DNA from 2 places in the Geobacillus sp. FSL K6-0789 genome. Region 1 is predicted to be linked to the other one. Evidence: predicted binding sites of a transcription regulator. Region 1 holds the regulator's gene; the other holds the start of a gene.
The links. The regulator NrdR, encoded in region 1, represses ribonucleotide reductase genes. The targets are predictions, from matches to a motif close to AACACNATATATNGTGTT.
Positions count from the first base shown of each region.

Region 2: the regulator NrdR is predicted to act here: its motif matches at 1,518-1,535, upstream of NSQ51_RS10995 (vitamin B12-dependent ribonucleotide reductase).

Region 1 is NZ_CP151966.1:2,374,957-2,382,305, reverse strand. Features, by position in the region: gene coaE (dephospho-CoA kinase) at 1-533, shown strand, start outside; partial or broken gene NSQ51_RS12590 (glyceraldehyde 3-phosphate dehydrogenase NAD-binding domain-containing protein) at 650-951, shown strand; partial or broken gene NSQ51_RS12585 (type I glyceraldehyde-3-phosphate dehydrogenase) at 1,192-1,558, shown strand; gene speD (adenosylmethionine decarboxylase) at 1,858-2,232, shown strand; gene NSQ51_RS12575 (hypothetical protein) at 2,358-2,756, shown strand; gene nrdR (transcriptional regulator NrdR) at 2,824-3,285, shown strand; gene NSQ51_RS12565 (replication initiation and membrane attachment family protein) at 3,391-4,782, shown strand; gene dnaI (primosomal protein DnaI) at 4,794-5,726, shown strand; gene ytxC (putative sporulation protein YtxC) at 6,013-6,888, shown strand; gene thrS (threonine--tRNA ligase) at 7,210-7,349, shown strand, end outside.
Region 2 is NZ_CP151966.1:2,074,360-2,081,708, forward strand. Features, by position in the region: gene NSQ51_RS10995 (vitamin B12-dependent ribonucleotide reductase) at 1-1,391, opposite strand, end outside; gene NSQ51_RS11000 (biotin/lipoate A/B protein ligase family protein) at 1,645-2,484, opposite strand; gene NSQ51_RS11005 (rhodanese-like domain-containing protein) at 2,634-3,008, shown strand; gene NSQ51_RS11010 (ROK family transcriptional regulator) at 3,067-4,257, opposite strand; gene gcvPB (aminomethyl-transferring glycine dehydrogenase subunit GcvPB) at 4,440-5,906, opposite strand; gene gcvPA (aminomethyl-transferring glycine dehydrogenase subunit GcvPA) at 5,899-7,245, opposite strand; gene gcvT (glycine cleavage system aminomethyltransferase GcvT) at 7,277-7,349, opposite strand, start outside.

The DNA of each region.
Region 1 (7,349 bases):
TCGGCCTTCCGGTCATCGATGCGGATGAGGCGGCGCGCGCCGTCGTCCGCCCGGGGGAGGAGGCGTACCGGCAAATCGTCGCTGCATTCGGTCCGGGCATTTTGCGGGCGGACGGCGAAATCGACCGAGCCAAACTCGGGGCGATCGTCTTTAACGACGAACAACAGCGGAAAGTGCTCAACGCCATCGTTCACCCAGCGGTGCGGAAAAAAATGCTGGCTGAAAAAGAAGCGCACATCCGCTCCGGAGCGAAGACCGTCGTCCTAGATATTCCGCTGTTATTTGAAAGCGGGCTGACTCATTGGGTGGATAAAGTGCTTGTTGTGTACGTCGACGATGACGTTCAGCTCCGCCGGCTCATGGCGCGCAACGGTTTCACCGAAGAGGAAGCGCTCGCCCGCATCCGCTCCCAGTGGCCGATGGCGGAAAAAGTGAAACGGGCCGATGCGGTGATTGACAACAACGGGACGATCGAAGAGACACGCCGGCAGTTGCTGGCCATTTTGCATCAATGGGACGCCTTGGGAAAATAGGCGTCTTTTTTGCTGCGTTTTATTGATTTTGCTCTCCGTATTTCACAAAAATATGATATACTATTTATGTGGATTAAAATAAATAGTATAACATATATGAGAAGGGAACAAGGTGAATGAAGGCGAAAGTGGCGATTAACGGATTCGGACGAATTGGACGGATGGTATTCCGGAGAGCCATCAATCCTCCCGACCTTGAAATTGTGGCGGTGAATGCTAGCTATCCGCCGGAAACGTTAGCCCATTTGGTGAAATACGACTCCAACCACGGCAAATTCGACGGCGATGTCGCCGCTTTGGAAGACGGATTGCTTGTCAACGGCAAAAAGGTGGAATTGCTGAACTCGCGCGACCGCAACAATTGCCGTGGAAAGAGCTTGATATTGATATTGTGATTGAAGCGACCGGCAAATTTAACTTCCCTCCGAAAGAAGTCTCCTACTTCTAAACGTGAAGGTGCGCCAGCACCAGTGAAAGTGGGAGATGAATTTCGGTTGGCGTTAGCCAACGAATATGATAGAATATGGCTAGAACGGACACCTTCGGAACGAAGGGAAGCGTAAAGGGTTCTTGTGTGTGGCTTACCGTTCAGCGAACACACACAAGTCGCTTGAAGCCCCCACCTCTAAGCGAAGTGTAGGTGGTGGGTAGTTCACAAGGAAAGCTTCATGGCATGGCGTTGCGCGTTCCGACGCCGAACGTGTCGCTTGTCGATTTGGTCGTTGACGTCAAGCGGGATGTGACGGTCGAGGAAGTGAACGAAGCTCTTCTCCGCGCAGCCAATGGTCCGCTGAAAGGCATTTTGGATTTCACGATGGAGCCGCTTGTGTCGATCGATTTCAACACGAACCCGCATGAACCCGCATTCGGCGATCATTGACGGTTTGTCGACAATGGTGATTGACGGCCGGAAAGTGAAAGTGCTCGCCTGGTACGACAACGAGTGGGGCTATTCGTGCCGCGTCGTCGACTTGGCCAGCCTTGTCGCCGCCAAAATGAATGAGCGTCTTCATGTGAGCGCTTAAGCAGTTTTTCTTCCAATCTCGCAATCGTGAAAAGATGCGCAAAGCGTCCGATCCGCCCGTGTGGCGGTGTGGGCGCTTTTTCCTTTTGGCATGCGAAAAATTAAAAAAGCCTGTTGCAAAAACCCCCTAAACAAAGTATACTATGTTTCGTGAACTTCTTAACGGCAAAGGTAATGTGACTACTTAAAGGGTTAGGACCTCTTAGGACTAACTTTCCCCCGTGGTAGTTATACATGCCATTTTGCAACCTACAAATCTGTTTTTTATTTGAGAAAATTGGTTAAAAGGGGGACTTTCGCATGGATACGATGGGTCGTCACGTTATCTCGGAACTTTGGGGATGCGACTTTGACAAACTGAACGATATGGACTTTATTGAAAAAACGTTTGTAGACGCCGCATTAAAATCGGGAGCGGAAATTCGCGAAGTCGCGTTCCATAAATTCGCTCCGCAAGGCGTAAGCGGGGTCGTCATTATTTCCGAATCCCATTTAACGATTCATACGTTTCCGGAACACGGCTATGCCAGCATTGATGTGTATACATGCGGCCATTTAGACCCGACCATCGCCGCGGATTACATCGCCGAAAAGCTTGGCGCGCAAACGCGGGAAACGATTGAGCTGCCGCGCGGCATGCGCCCGATTGAAGTGAAAAAGGCGCACGCGCTGTAATTCCATAACAACGGAAGCAAAAGGAGCGTAAACAGGACGCTCCTTTTTTTACGCTTTCGGCGGTGCCATGGCGGCCAAAATCATGGTATGATGGTGAAAAAAAGAACGATTAGGGAGACGTGGCTATGAGCATGTGGAAAAAGTTGAAGTATGCGTTGACGAACCATTGCGAAACGCGGGAAAACCATGAGGACGCCGAGCTCCGGAGCCATTACTACAAAGCGGCCCACCGCGCTGTCATCGACGCGGTGAAAGAGCTGCTCGCTTCGCTGCCTGACGCCGAGCTGCTTTCCGTTTCCGAAGAGCGCGGCGAGCTTTGCGCCCAAACGCGGCGCGGCCCCAAGCTGTTTATCGTCGCCACCGTCATTTCCGTCCGCCCGTTTGAAACGGCGGTGGACTTTTCGGTGACGACCGAGACAAAGTTCTTGCCGTTTGATTTTGGCCGCAGCCGGGCGGTCATCCTTGAGTTATACCGGAAGCTTGACGGCCGCCTGCCGTATATCGGTTCTGGCCTCAATAGCTGACTATGGCTTGTCTGCCATCTGCCATTCCGGTATGATAGAAGATAAGAAGAGGAACGGAGTGGATGTTATGCGATGTCCGTCATGCCATCACCAAGGCACGCGCGTGCTTGACTCGCGCCCGGCCGAAGAAGGCCGCTCGATTCGCCGCCGGCGCGAGTGCGAACAATGCCACTATCGATTTACGACGTTTGAGCGGGTCGAGGAACCGCCGCTGATTGTCGTCAAAAAAGAAGGGACGCGCGAGGAGTTCAGCCGGGAAAAAATTTTGCGCGGTTTGATCAAAGCGTGTGAAAAACGGCCGGTGGCGCTTGAGCAATTGGAAAAAGTGACGCAGGAAATCGAGCGCGAGCTGCGCAGCCAAGGTGTATCGGAAGTAAAAAGCGAAACGATCGGCGAAATGGTCATGGAGCGGCTGTCGCGCATCGATGAGGTGGCCTATGTCCGCTTCGCTTCCGTCTATCGGCAGTTTAAAGATATCAACGTATTTATCGAAGAGCTAAAAGAGCTGATTAAAAAAGGACAACGGTAAAAGGGCTCGGGCGGGAATGCGGCAGGCCCTTTTTTCAGCTTATTTTTCGGCCGGGAAGGCGAGAGGTGGATGGAAACGAATATGGCAGAATGGAAGGTCGGAGCGATGCCACACCATTGGAAAGAGTTGTTGGCCGTTGATCGGTATATGGTGCAAAGCCGCACTGCGCTGCACGATGCGGACCGAAAAGTGTTGACTATGCTGTATCAGCCGCTGATCGGCCATCGTGCGCTCGCCTTATATATGACGCTTTGGGGGGAGCTCGAGCTGCTTGGCGGCCGGGAAGCGAACCACCATCGGCTTATGGCGCTCATGCAGTGCGGCCTGCCGGACATTTACAGCGAGCGGCTGAAGCTCGAAGGCATCGGGCTGCTGAATACGTACGTCCACGCCCCCGAGGCGGAAGAGCCGAAGCAGTTTGTGTATGAGCTGCGCCCGCCGCTGGCGCCGGATCAATTTTTCCGCGACGAAATGCTCGGCGTCTTTTTGTACCGGCAAGTCGGCCGTCATATGTTTGCCCAGCTGAATGACTGTTTTGCCTGCCCGGTTGTGGATGAGACAAAGTTCACCCGGGTGACGCGCGCGTTTTCGGACGTATTTTCGTCCGTTCATGCTGAACAAATCGTCGCGGGATTCAATGAAGAGGCCGGGCGCGAGCTCGAGCCGCCGGATGGAAAAGTGCACATGGGGCGGGACGAGGCGTCGTATGCGCTCGATGACGGCGTGTTTGATTTTGAGCTGTTTTTTGCCGGCTTGTCGAAACAGATGGTGCCGCGCCGGGCCGTAACCGCGAAAGTGAAAGAAGCGATCAAAAAGTTGGCATTTTTGTACGGCATCCCGCCGCTGGAAATGCAAAAAATTGTCCTCGGCGTCATCGATCCGGCATACGAGATTGACATTGACGCCCTGCGCCGGGCGGCCCGGGAGTGGTATGAGATCGAGCACGGCGGCGCCGCCCCGCGCCTTGTCGAACGGGTGCAGCCGCTCGCTTACCGGACGATGGAATACATCGAGCCACGCACAAAAGAGGAGGCGTTGATGAAGCAGCTCGAGACGATCTCCCCGCGCCAGCTTCTGAAGGAAATTTCCGGGGGAGCGGAGCCGTCGCTCGCCGATTTGCAATTGATCGAAGATATTATGTTTCAACAGCAGCTTCTTCCGGGCGTCGTCAATGTGCTGATTTATTACGTCATGCTGCGGACGAATATGAAACTATCGAAAAAATATGTCGAGAAAATCGCCAGCCATTGGGCGCGCAAAAAGGTGCGCACCGTCAAAGAGGCGATGGAGCTGGCTAAAGAGGAAGCAAAGACGTACCAAAACTGGGCGAATGAAAAAGAAAAAGGGACGCGGACAGTGCGCAAAGTCGTGCGCACTGAAATCGTCCCCGACTGGCTGAACATGGATTACAGCCAACCGGATGATGACGACTTTGATGTGGAACAGGCGCGCAAAGAGCTCGAGGAACGGCTGAAAAAATACCGTGATGGATCGTAGGTGTAAAGGCGATGGAACGAGTAAATCAACTGTTGCAGCGGCTGTTCGGAAACGAAGGGTTCCGGCGGCGCTATGAACAAATGCGGCGCTATATTTTGACGCATCCGGACGTGCAGCCGTTTTTGCAGGCGCACGAGCAGCAGCTGTCGCGCGATGCGGTGGACCGAAGTTTAATGAAGCTGTACGAATTTATCGAGCAACATGGCCATTGCCGCCAGTGCCCAGGGCTCGAGCAATGCCCAAATATGTTGCCGGGGTATCATCCGAACTTGGTGGTCGCCGGCGGGCGAATTGACGTTGAATACGACCGCTGCCCGAAAAAAGTGCAAGATGATGAACGGAGAAGGCAGGAAGCGCTCATTCAAAGCATGTTCGTGCCGCGGGAAATTTTGCAAGCTTCGCTGTCGGATGTGGATCTTAGCGACGATGGGCGCATTAAAGCCATCCAGTTTGCAGAGAAGTTCGTGACGGAGTACGAGCCGGGGAAAAAAATGAAAGGATTGTACTTGTACGGGTCGTTCGGCGTCGGCAAAACGTATTTGCTCGGGGCGATCGCCAATGAACTGGCGAAACGGAACATTCCGTCGCTCATCGTCTATGTGCCGGAGCTGTTTCGAGAGCTGAAGCATTCATTGCAAGATCAGACGATGAACGAAAAGCTCGATTATGTGAAAAAAGTGCCGGTGCTCATGCTCGATGACCTTGGAGCGGAGGCGATGTCGAGCTGGGTGCGCGACGATGTGCTCGGCCCAATTTTGCAATACCGGATGTTTGAAAATTTGCCGACCTTTTTCACCTCCAACTTTGATATGAAGCAGCTCGCCCACCATTTGACGTATTCGCAGCGCGGCGAGGAAGAAAAAGTGAAAGCCGCCCGCATTATGGAGCGGATCCGCTCACTCGCGCACCCGGTTGAAATTACCGGGCCAAACCGCCGCGAATGATGGATAAGCGGTCAAACGGCGCGCTTACGGCGTCCCCTGACGCAAGGGGGCGCCGTTTTTCTGCGCTGGGGCGGAAAGGATGCATTCTCCGTCAGCCGCCAAGGAGCGGGGCATCTTGGCGAATGAACCCGTTGCGAATGTCTGTGCGCTCCGTCCGCCGCAGCCGCCGAGCGGCGCATCCCTGTAGGCGGGAAACGTTGGACGTTTTGCGCTTTTTTAGTCTAAACAGCTGATTGTCCCCATATATATAAACCAAGTGTTGATCTCGGAGAAGGGGGGACAGCGGGTGATCGAAATCCATTTTGACAAGGCAAGCGAGGCGGAGAAACTGTTTTGGCTGCTGAATGAACGGAAACGGGATGCCTGTCCGCTGTTTCACGCCGCTTACGACGGAAACAAGATCGTGGCGGTTTACATATACGGCGATGAGAAGCACGTGCTCGAGACGTATATCATACCAGCCATGACTGCATTTGTGCAGTCTGTCCTCGAAGACCGGCTGTTGTTGTCGATCATTTCCGGTGTCTTTTATTTTCGCGACCGCGAGGAACAGCAGCAAATTTTGGCGCTCGCCCATTCGTTTTTGGACGGTGAACGGCGCGATTATCAGAAAGGGGCGGAGTTTGCTGCTTCGCGCATGGCGCTGCTGCGCGAGGCGTGCGCTTCGTTTTTTCGCGACGGGCTGTCCTTCTCGTTTTCGTCGTTTGTCACCTTTCGGCTGAAGCCGTACATCGAGCGGCTTGAACATTATGTCGGGCTCGCGATTGACGAGTACAAATTGGAGCAAGAGTATCAAACTTTCGTGCAAATGCTGCGCGAATGCCTGGTTGGCCGGACGCCGCAATGGCCGCGCCTGTATTTGGTGCACGACCCGCCGCACTTCGTGTTTTACGACCGCCACCGCCGCGAGCTGTCGGCGGCGGAAGTGAAACGGCTGATCGACCGCCATCTCGTCGTCAGCCAGCCGATGTATATCGATTCTTCGGTGCTCGCGCCGCTTGTCTCGCTTGCTCCGGCGGAAATTGAGCTGTATACCGACCACCCGGATGACGGCATGGTGCAGACGCTGCAAAACGTGTTTCAAGAGCGGCTTCGCCTCCGCCGCCGCGCTGATTTTTCCCGCTTGTTTGTCGCCAGCGCCGGAAATGGGGAAGAATCTTGATTTTTCTTTTCGGTTCCGCTATAATATCGTACATAAATAACCGCATAGACAAGCGATGACGAGGATATGGGTGCATTTTTACGGTTTCCAGAGAGGGAAGGCGGCGGCTGGAACCTTCCTAACACGAAAAATGCGCTTACCCCCTCAGAGCTGCGGCAGCGAACGGAGCGCCCAGTAGTTGCCGCCGGTGGCTAGCCGTTATTGTTGTTGAGCCATGGCGTTGTGTTGCCATGGGAAGAAGGGTGGAACCACGACGAAAACTCGTCCCTTTTGAGGGAGGAGTTTTTTTCTTTTTTAATTATGACAAAGGAGTGATTGCCGATGCCAGACATGATTCGCATCACGTTCCCGGACGGAGCGCAAAAGGAGTTTGCGAGCGGGACATCGACCGAAGACATCGCCGCGTCGATCAGTCCGGGGCTGAAGAAAAAAGCGATCGCCGGGAAACTGAACGGCCGGTT
Region 2 (7,349 bases), 300 kb from region 1:
TTCGTCATTTCATTGGCATTGTCGATGAAGAAAATGCCCGGCTCGGCTGAATACGTCGCACAAATGTTGATCAACTTCCAAAGCTCGCGGGCGCGGATTTTCCGGTAGACGCGGACGCGGTAGCCCATTTGTTCCCATTCGCGCACATCGCCGACTTCATGCCATTTTTCATTGTAAATGCGCATTTCTTCTTCAGAATACGTTTCTACGTCCGGGAAGCGCAACGCGTATTCTTCGTCCTTTTCGACCGCTTCCATGAATTCTTTCGTCAAGCAGACGGAAATGTTCGCACCGGTCAAAAAGTCCGGGTTGTGCACCGTGTATGTACCGCCGGTGCGCAGTTTTTCTTCGGCATCTTTGATAATTTCCTCTGTGAAGCCGCCGTAGTCAGGCGCGTTTTTGTACCGGACGATCGCTTCGTACATCGTCCGCTCCCGCTCGGTGAGCGGCGTGAATTTCAGTTTGTCGCGCGCTGCTTTTTTGATGCCCTCGTCTTCCATATTTTCAAGCAGGTAGCGCAAAATGCGCGGGTTTTGCATTTTCGAGACGATGAATTCGATAATGTCCGGGTGCCAGTCGGCCAGCATAATCATTTGGGCGCCGCGGCGGGAGCCACCTTGCTCGACAAGGTGGGTCAGCTTCGCAATGTCGTCAAGCCATGAGACCGACCCGGACGATTTGCCGTTCACCCCGCGCGCAAGCGTATGGCGCGGCCGCAATGTCGAGCCGTTCGTCCCAACGCCGCCGCCGCGGCTCATAATTTCCATCACCTGCTTCCGATGTTCGGAAATGCCTTCGCGCGAATCTTTCACAAACGGCATCACATAGCAGTTGAAATACGTCACTTCCTTGCCTGAACCCGCCCCGTACAACACGCGGCCGGCCGGAACAAAATTCAAGCTGGCGAGCTCTTGATAAAACTTTTCGAACCACTCTTTCCGCTTTTCTTCGGTCTTTTCCACCGCCGCCAGCCCGGTCGCATTGCGCTTGGCGATTTGCTCATAGAAAATCTCGAGCGGCTTGTCGATAATGTCGAGCGATCGAAGGACAATGCCGGTTTCCGCCTCCTCGCCTTCGAGCACGTGCCGGTATTCGTCTTCAATCAACACGCGCGCTTTTTTCGCCTCCCAGTCAATATCGACGATAAAACCGAGACCGCGGGCTGGGAATTTCGGGTCCTCCTTGATCGTCAACACAACGAAATCGCCCGGTGTGAGCGTCAGCTTTTCCGTATCCTTAAACGAATAACGGTCCAACATGACCAAACGGGATACGCCTTTATGGGTGATGTGCATATCCGGCGTAATCGGATGCACTTGCGGAAATAGGCGGATATCCTCGTTCAGCTTGTCAATATTGATTTTCATTTTTTCGGACGACGCCACCGTCATTCTCCTATCTCTCCTCTTTTATATAATTATATAATCTCTCATGTTTTTGCCAATGTTGCCCTGTCTTCTCTACCTTACCATATCAAACAGAAAAAAACAATATATAGTATGATTTTTTACGAAAATCATACTATATATTGTGATTTAGAACAGATCATTTCGTTTTTGTCAAGCAAAAAAAGACAAAAAACGGCGAAAAACGGACCAGCCATGCCGTTTTTGCCAAAACAGGAGCGATGTTCCATATTGCCGCCTAACGCTTAAAGTTCCATTCATCGCTTTCGTATTTCGTCCGCGCCAGCTCTTCGACGTACGCCAACTCTTCGGCGGTGAGCGTGTACGGTTCCAATACGATGTTCAATCCTTTTTCAAATCCTTTGTAAAACGCTTCTTTCGCTTCCTCGATCGTCACCGTGCGGCTCGTCAACTCATTGATCGCGACGGCTTTCTTTTTAAAATCGCGCTGCAGACGCTCTTTCACCCGCTCGTTTGGATATTTAAACAAGCTGAACAGCAAGTCTTCGTCCAAATCGAGCAAAATCGAACCATGCTGCAAAATGACGCCTTTTTGCCGCGTTTGCGCGCTGCCGGCGATTTTCCGCCCCTCAACGACAAGTTCGTACCACGACGGTGCGTCAAAGCAAACAGCCGAGCGCGGGCTGCGCAAATCCGCTTTTTCTTCTTCTGTTTTCGGCACGGCGAAATACGCGTCAAGCCCAAGGAAGCGAAATCCTTCCAAAATGCCCTGGGAGATGACGCGATACGCTTCCGTCACCGTCTGCGGCATCGCGGGATGCGATTCGGAGACGATGACGCTGTATGTCAACTCTTTGTCATGAAGAACGCCGCGCCCGCCAGTCGGGCGGCGGACAAAGCCGAGGCCGTTCCGTTTCACCGCGTCTAAATCAATTTCTTTCTCCACTTTTTGAAAATAGCCGATCGACAACGTCGGCGGATTCCAGCCGTAAAAGCGGACCGTCGGCGGAATTTTTCCTTCGCTGTGCCACTCTAAGAGCGCCTCATCAAGCGCCATATTAAACGACGGCGAGCCCTCGCCGGAGTCAATAAAGCGCCATACTTCCTTTTTAGCCATCGTTCCACCTTCTTTTCAGAATCACCTTTACTAGTTTAGCAAACAACGCCGGCCAAGGGAAGAAAAATGGCATCGCGAAAACACTTTGCTTCCGAGCGGCAACTCTATATAATAGGAAATAGCGGACAAAGCGAAAGGAGGCATGACGGGTGGAAGCATTGCTCATTATTCTCGGGGCGGTCATCGTGTATTCCGTCATTACGTACTTCTGGCAGAAGAGAATTGTCAAAGCATTGACAGAAGAAGAGTTCCGCGCCGGCTACCGGAAGGCGCAATTGATCGATGTCCGTGAACCGGATGAGTTTGCGGCTGGACATATTTTAGGGGCGCGCAACATCCCGCTGACCCAACTGCGCATGCGCATGAAAGAATTGCGCAAAGACCAGCCGATTTATTTATATTGCCAAAACGGGCTGCGCAGCGGGCGGGCCGCACAAATGCTTTACCGGAAAGGGTATCGCGATTTGTACCATTTAAAAGGCGGATTTAAAACGTGGACCGGGAAAGTGAAGAAAAAAGCGTAGCGATCGGCAAAAAGAGGCGCGCTGCCGGACTAGGCAGGCGCCTTTGCTGTTGCGGCCGTCAAGGAGCCGTCTCAAATTCCGGCGGCAGGACGACCGCCTCAAGCACCGAAGCAGCCGCGCCGATGGCGCAGCTTTTCTCTTTCAGCTTGGAGGAGATGATAGACGGCTCGCTTTCTTTTTTGACGAGAATGCGCTCCCTCACCTCTTTGCGCGCTGCATCAAGCACGAAATCACCGGCCTGAGCAAGCGGGCCGCCGATAATGATCGCCTCCGGATTGTACGCGTAGATCACCTGCAACAGTCCGATGCCGAGATAACGCCCCGTTTCCTCCAAAATGCCGGCCAACGGTTCATCGCTTTCCGCCGCCAGCGCCATCGCGGCGATGGAAAAGCGGTCGTCCAGCCACTCCGAACGGCCTTCTTCGGCCAAACGGCGTTCAATATATTTTTGTGAAGCGTACATTTCCCAGCAGCCGGTATTGCCGCAAGTACAGCGGACGCCGTTGACATCGATCGTATGATGGCCGATCTCGCCCGCTAGCCCGTTCACCCCGCGATACAGCTGATGATGAAGGACGACGCCGGCGCCAATGCCGATGCCGGCGCTAATATACACAAAATGGGCAAACTCCTTGCCGGCGCCGAACCATTTTTCGCCAAGCGCCGCCAGTTTCGCCTCGTTTTCGACGATGACCGGATATTGCGGCCATCGCTTTTGCAAGGCCGATGCCAACGCCACATCGCCCCAACGCAAGTTCGGCGCAAAAATCACCGTCCCGCTTTCCGTATGGACAACGCCCGGCACCCCGATGCCGATTCCCATTACGCCGTACGGCGTCGTCGGCGCCCGGCGGACCGCGGCTTCAACCAATTCGGCCATCTCGCCGACAATCGCCTCCTGCCCTTCGGACGGGCGGAACGAACGCCGCTGCTCCCATATGATTTCAGCATTTAAGTTCGTCACCACGGCGTACAAATAGTTAACGCCGAGCTCGACGCCGACAAGCGAACCGGCGTCGGCATTAAAGCGGAGCATGAGCGGCCGGCGTCCGCCTGTGGAGACGCCGATGCCGCTTTCATGGACAAAATGCTCGGCGATCAGCTCATCGACGAGCGCTGAAACCGTCGCTTTATTCAGTCCGGTCGTTTTCGCAATATCGGCGCGTGAAATCGGGTGTTGGTCGCGGATCAATTTCAGGACGAGCTGTTTATTTATTTTTTTGACAAGAGTGATGTTCCCTGTCCTCACGTTTTCGGTCATCCTTTTCGTCATGACTTTTAGTATGCACCGCGAATGATGGATCAGCCATTGCTATTAGTTTATATAATAAACTAACTCGACTTTTCTGTCAATGCCGCCATAGCAATGCAGCTGTCCCCAAACGAAACGGCCCGCCCACTGTCGGGCGAGCCGTTTGTCGGTATCACGGATCAGTTTGTCGGCTTTTGATAGCGCAAAATCGGCTTGCGCGCTGCGGTCGTTTCATCAAGCCGCTTGACGACCGTCGTATGCGGCGCTTCTTGAACGATTTCCGGAGTTTCTTCCGCTTCCTTGGCAATTTGAATCATCGCATCGATGAACGCATCGAGCGTCTCTTTCGACTCCGTCTCGGTCGGCTCAATCATCATGCACTCTTCGACGATGAGCGGGAAGTAAATGGTCGGCGGATGGAAGCCGAAATCAAGCAGCCGTTTCGCGATGTCAAGCGTTCTGACGCCAAGTTTCTTTTGCCGCTTGCCGGATAAGACAAACTCATGCTTGCAATGGCGGTCATACGGCAAATCGTAATACTCGGCAAGACGGCGCATCATATAGTTGGCGTTTAAAACGGCGTATTCGCTCACCGCTTTCAAACCGTCCGGCCCCATCGAGCGGATGTACGTGTACGCCCGGACGTTGATGCCGAAATTGCCGTAAAACGGCTTGACGCGGCCGATTGACTGTGGACGGTCGTAGTCAAGGTAGCAACGGCCGTTTTCCCCTTTGGCGATGACCGGTTTCGGCAAAAACGGCACAAGGTCAGCTTTCACCCCGACCGGGCCCGATCCTGGCCCTCCGCCGCCGTGCGGGCCGGTGAACGTTTTATGCAAGTTCAAATGGACGACGTCAAAGCCCATATCGCCGGGGCGCGCCTTGCCGAGGATGGCGTTTAAGTTCGCGCCGTCATAGTACAGCTTGCCGCCCGCTGCATGGACGATTTCCGCCATTTCGACGATTTGCTCTTCAAACAGCCCGAGCGTGTTCGGGTTCGTGAGCATGAGCGCCGCTGTGTCAGGGCCGACGACGCGCCGCAAATCCTCCAAATCAACAAGGCCGGCGACAGTCGATTTGACCGTCACTGTCTCAAACCCCGCAACGGTTGCCGACGCCGGATTCGTACCGTGCGCCGAATCCGGGACGATTACCTTCGTCCGGTTGAAATCGCCGTTGGCCTCATGGTAAGCGCGGATCATCATGAGCCCGGTCCACTCGCCATGGGCGCCGGCGGCCGGCTGCAAGGTGACCGCATCCATGCCCGTGATTTCTTTTAAATGCTCCTGCAAGTCGTACATCAACTCAAGCGCCCCTTGCACCGTTTCTTCCGGCTGCAGCGGGTGGATGTGGGCAAACCCGGCGAGACGGGCGACGTTTTCATTGATTTTCGGATTGTATTTCATCGTGCACGATCCAAGCGGGTAAAACCCGGAATCAACGCCGTGGTTTCGCTTGGAAAGCGCCGTGTAATGGCGCATCAAATCGAGCTCCGATACTTCCGGCAGCTCCGGTTCTTCAGAACGCAAATAATCGGGCGGCACAAGCTCGCTGACATCGACAGCCGGAACATCGAGCGCCGGCAGGCTGTAGGCGATCCGTCCCGGCTTGCTTCGTTCGAAAATAAGCGGTTGATCGTTATGCATGGCAATCCCCCAATTCATTGACGAACCGATCGATTTCTTCTTTCGTGCGCAGTTCGGTGACAGCAACAAGCATATGATTGGAAAGTTCCGGATAATCACCGCCAAGGTCGCAGCCGCCGATGATCCCCTTTTCGAGCAGGCGGGCGTTCACCTCAGAAACCGGACGGTTGAGCCGGATGACGAATTCATTGAAAAATGGACCGGCAAACGGCGACACAACCCCGTGCTGTTCGAATGCCTGTTTCGCATAATGCGCCTTTTGCATGTTCATCGTCGCCATCTCTTTTACGCCCCGTTTTCCGAGCGCCGAGAGAGCCACCGAGGCGGCGAGGGCATTCAGCGCCTGGTTCGAGCAAATATTGGATGTCGCTTTATCGCGGCGGATATGCTGCTCGCGCGCCTGCAGCGTCAACACAAACCCGCGGCGCCCGTCTTCATCTTTCGTTTGCCCGACGAGCCGGCCTGGAATTTTCCGCATCAGCGGCGCTTTGACAGCGAAATACCCGCAATGTGGGCCGCCGAACTGCATCGGGATGCCAAACGGCTGCATATCGCCGACGACGATGTCCGCCCCCAATGCGCCGGGCGGGGTCAAAATGCCAAGGGCAAGCGGATTGCTCGCGACAATGAACAGGCTTTTCTTTTCATGGACGAGTGGCTCCATCGCCTTGAGCGGCTCGATTTGCCCGAAGAAGTTCGGGTATTGGACGACCACACACGCCACGTCATCCCCTATTTCCGCTTCAAGCGCTTGAAGATCGGTAACACCGCCGTCGTACGCAATTTCTTTTACCTCTAATCTCTGCCCTTTCGCATACGTGCGCACGACATCGCGGTATTGCGGGTGAACGGCCGCGGAAATAAGCACTTTCGTCCGCTTCGTATGAGCGGCAGCAAGCAGCACCGCTTCCGCGAGCGCCGTGCCGCCGTCGTACATCGACGAATTGGCGACATCCATGCCTGTCAGCTCGCATACCATCGTTTGGAACTCAAAAATGGCTTGCAGTTCGCCTTGGGAAATCTCCGGCTGGTACGGCGTATACGCCGTATAAAATTCGGAGCGCGACAGGACGTGGTCGACCACGGCCGGAATATAGTGGTCATACACGCCCGCTCCTAAAAAGGAAACATATTGCTTGGCGTTGGCGTTTTTGTCCGCTAACGCGCTTAACTCTTTCCATAGCTCCGGCTCCGACTTCGCCGGTTTCACGTTCAACTCGCCGCGAAAACGCACTTGTTCTGGAATGTCGGCGAACAGCTCATCAATGGATGCAACGCCGATCGTTCGCAACATTTCCTGCTTGTCTTCTTCCGTCATCGGCAAATAACGATGGAGCACCGTATTTTCCTCCTTGCTTATGACTTCTTGCTTATGACTTCGTCCGCTTGTAAAACGGGATCGGTACAATCTTCGCCTTCAAGCGCTTGCCGCGAATGTCCACC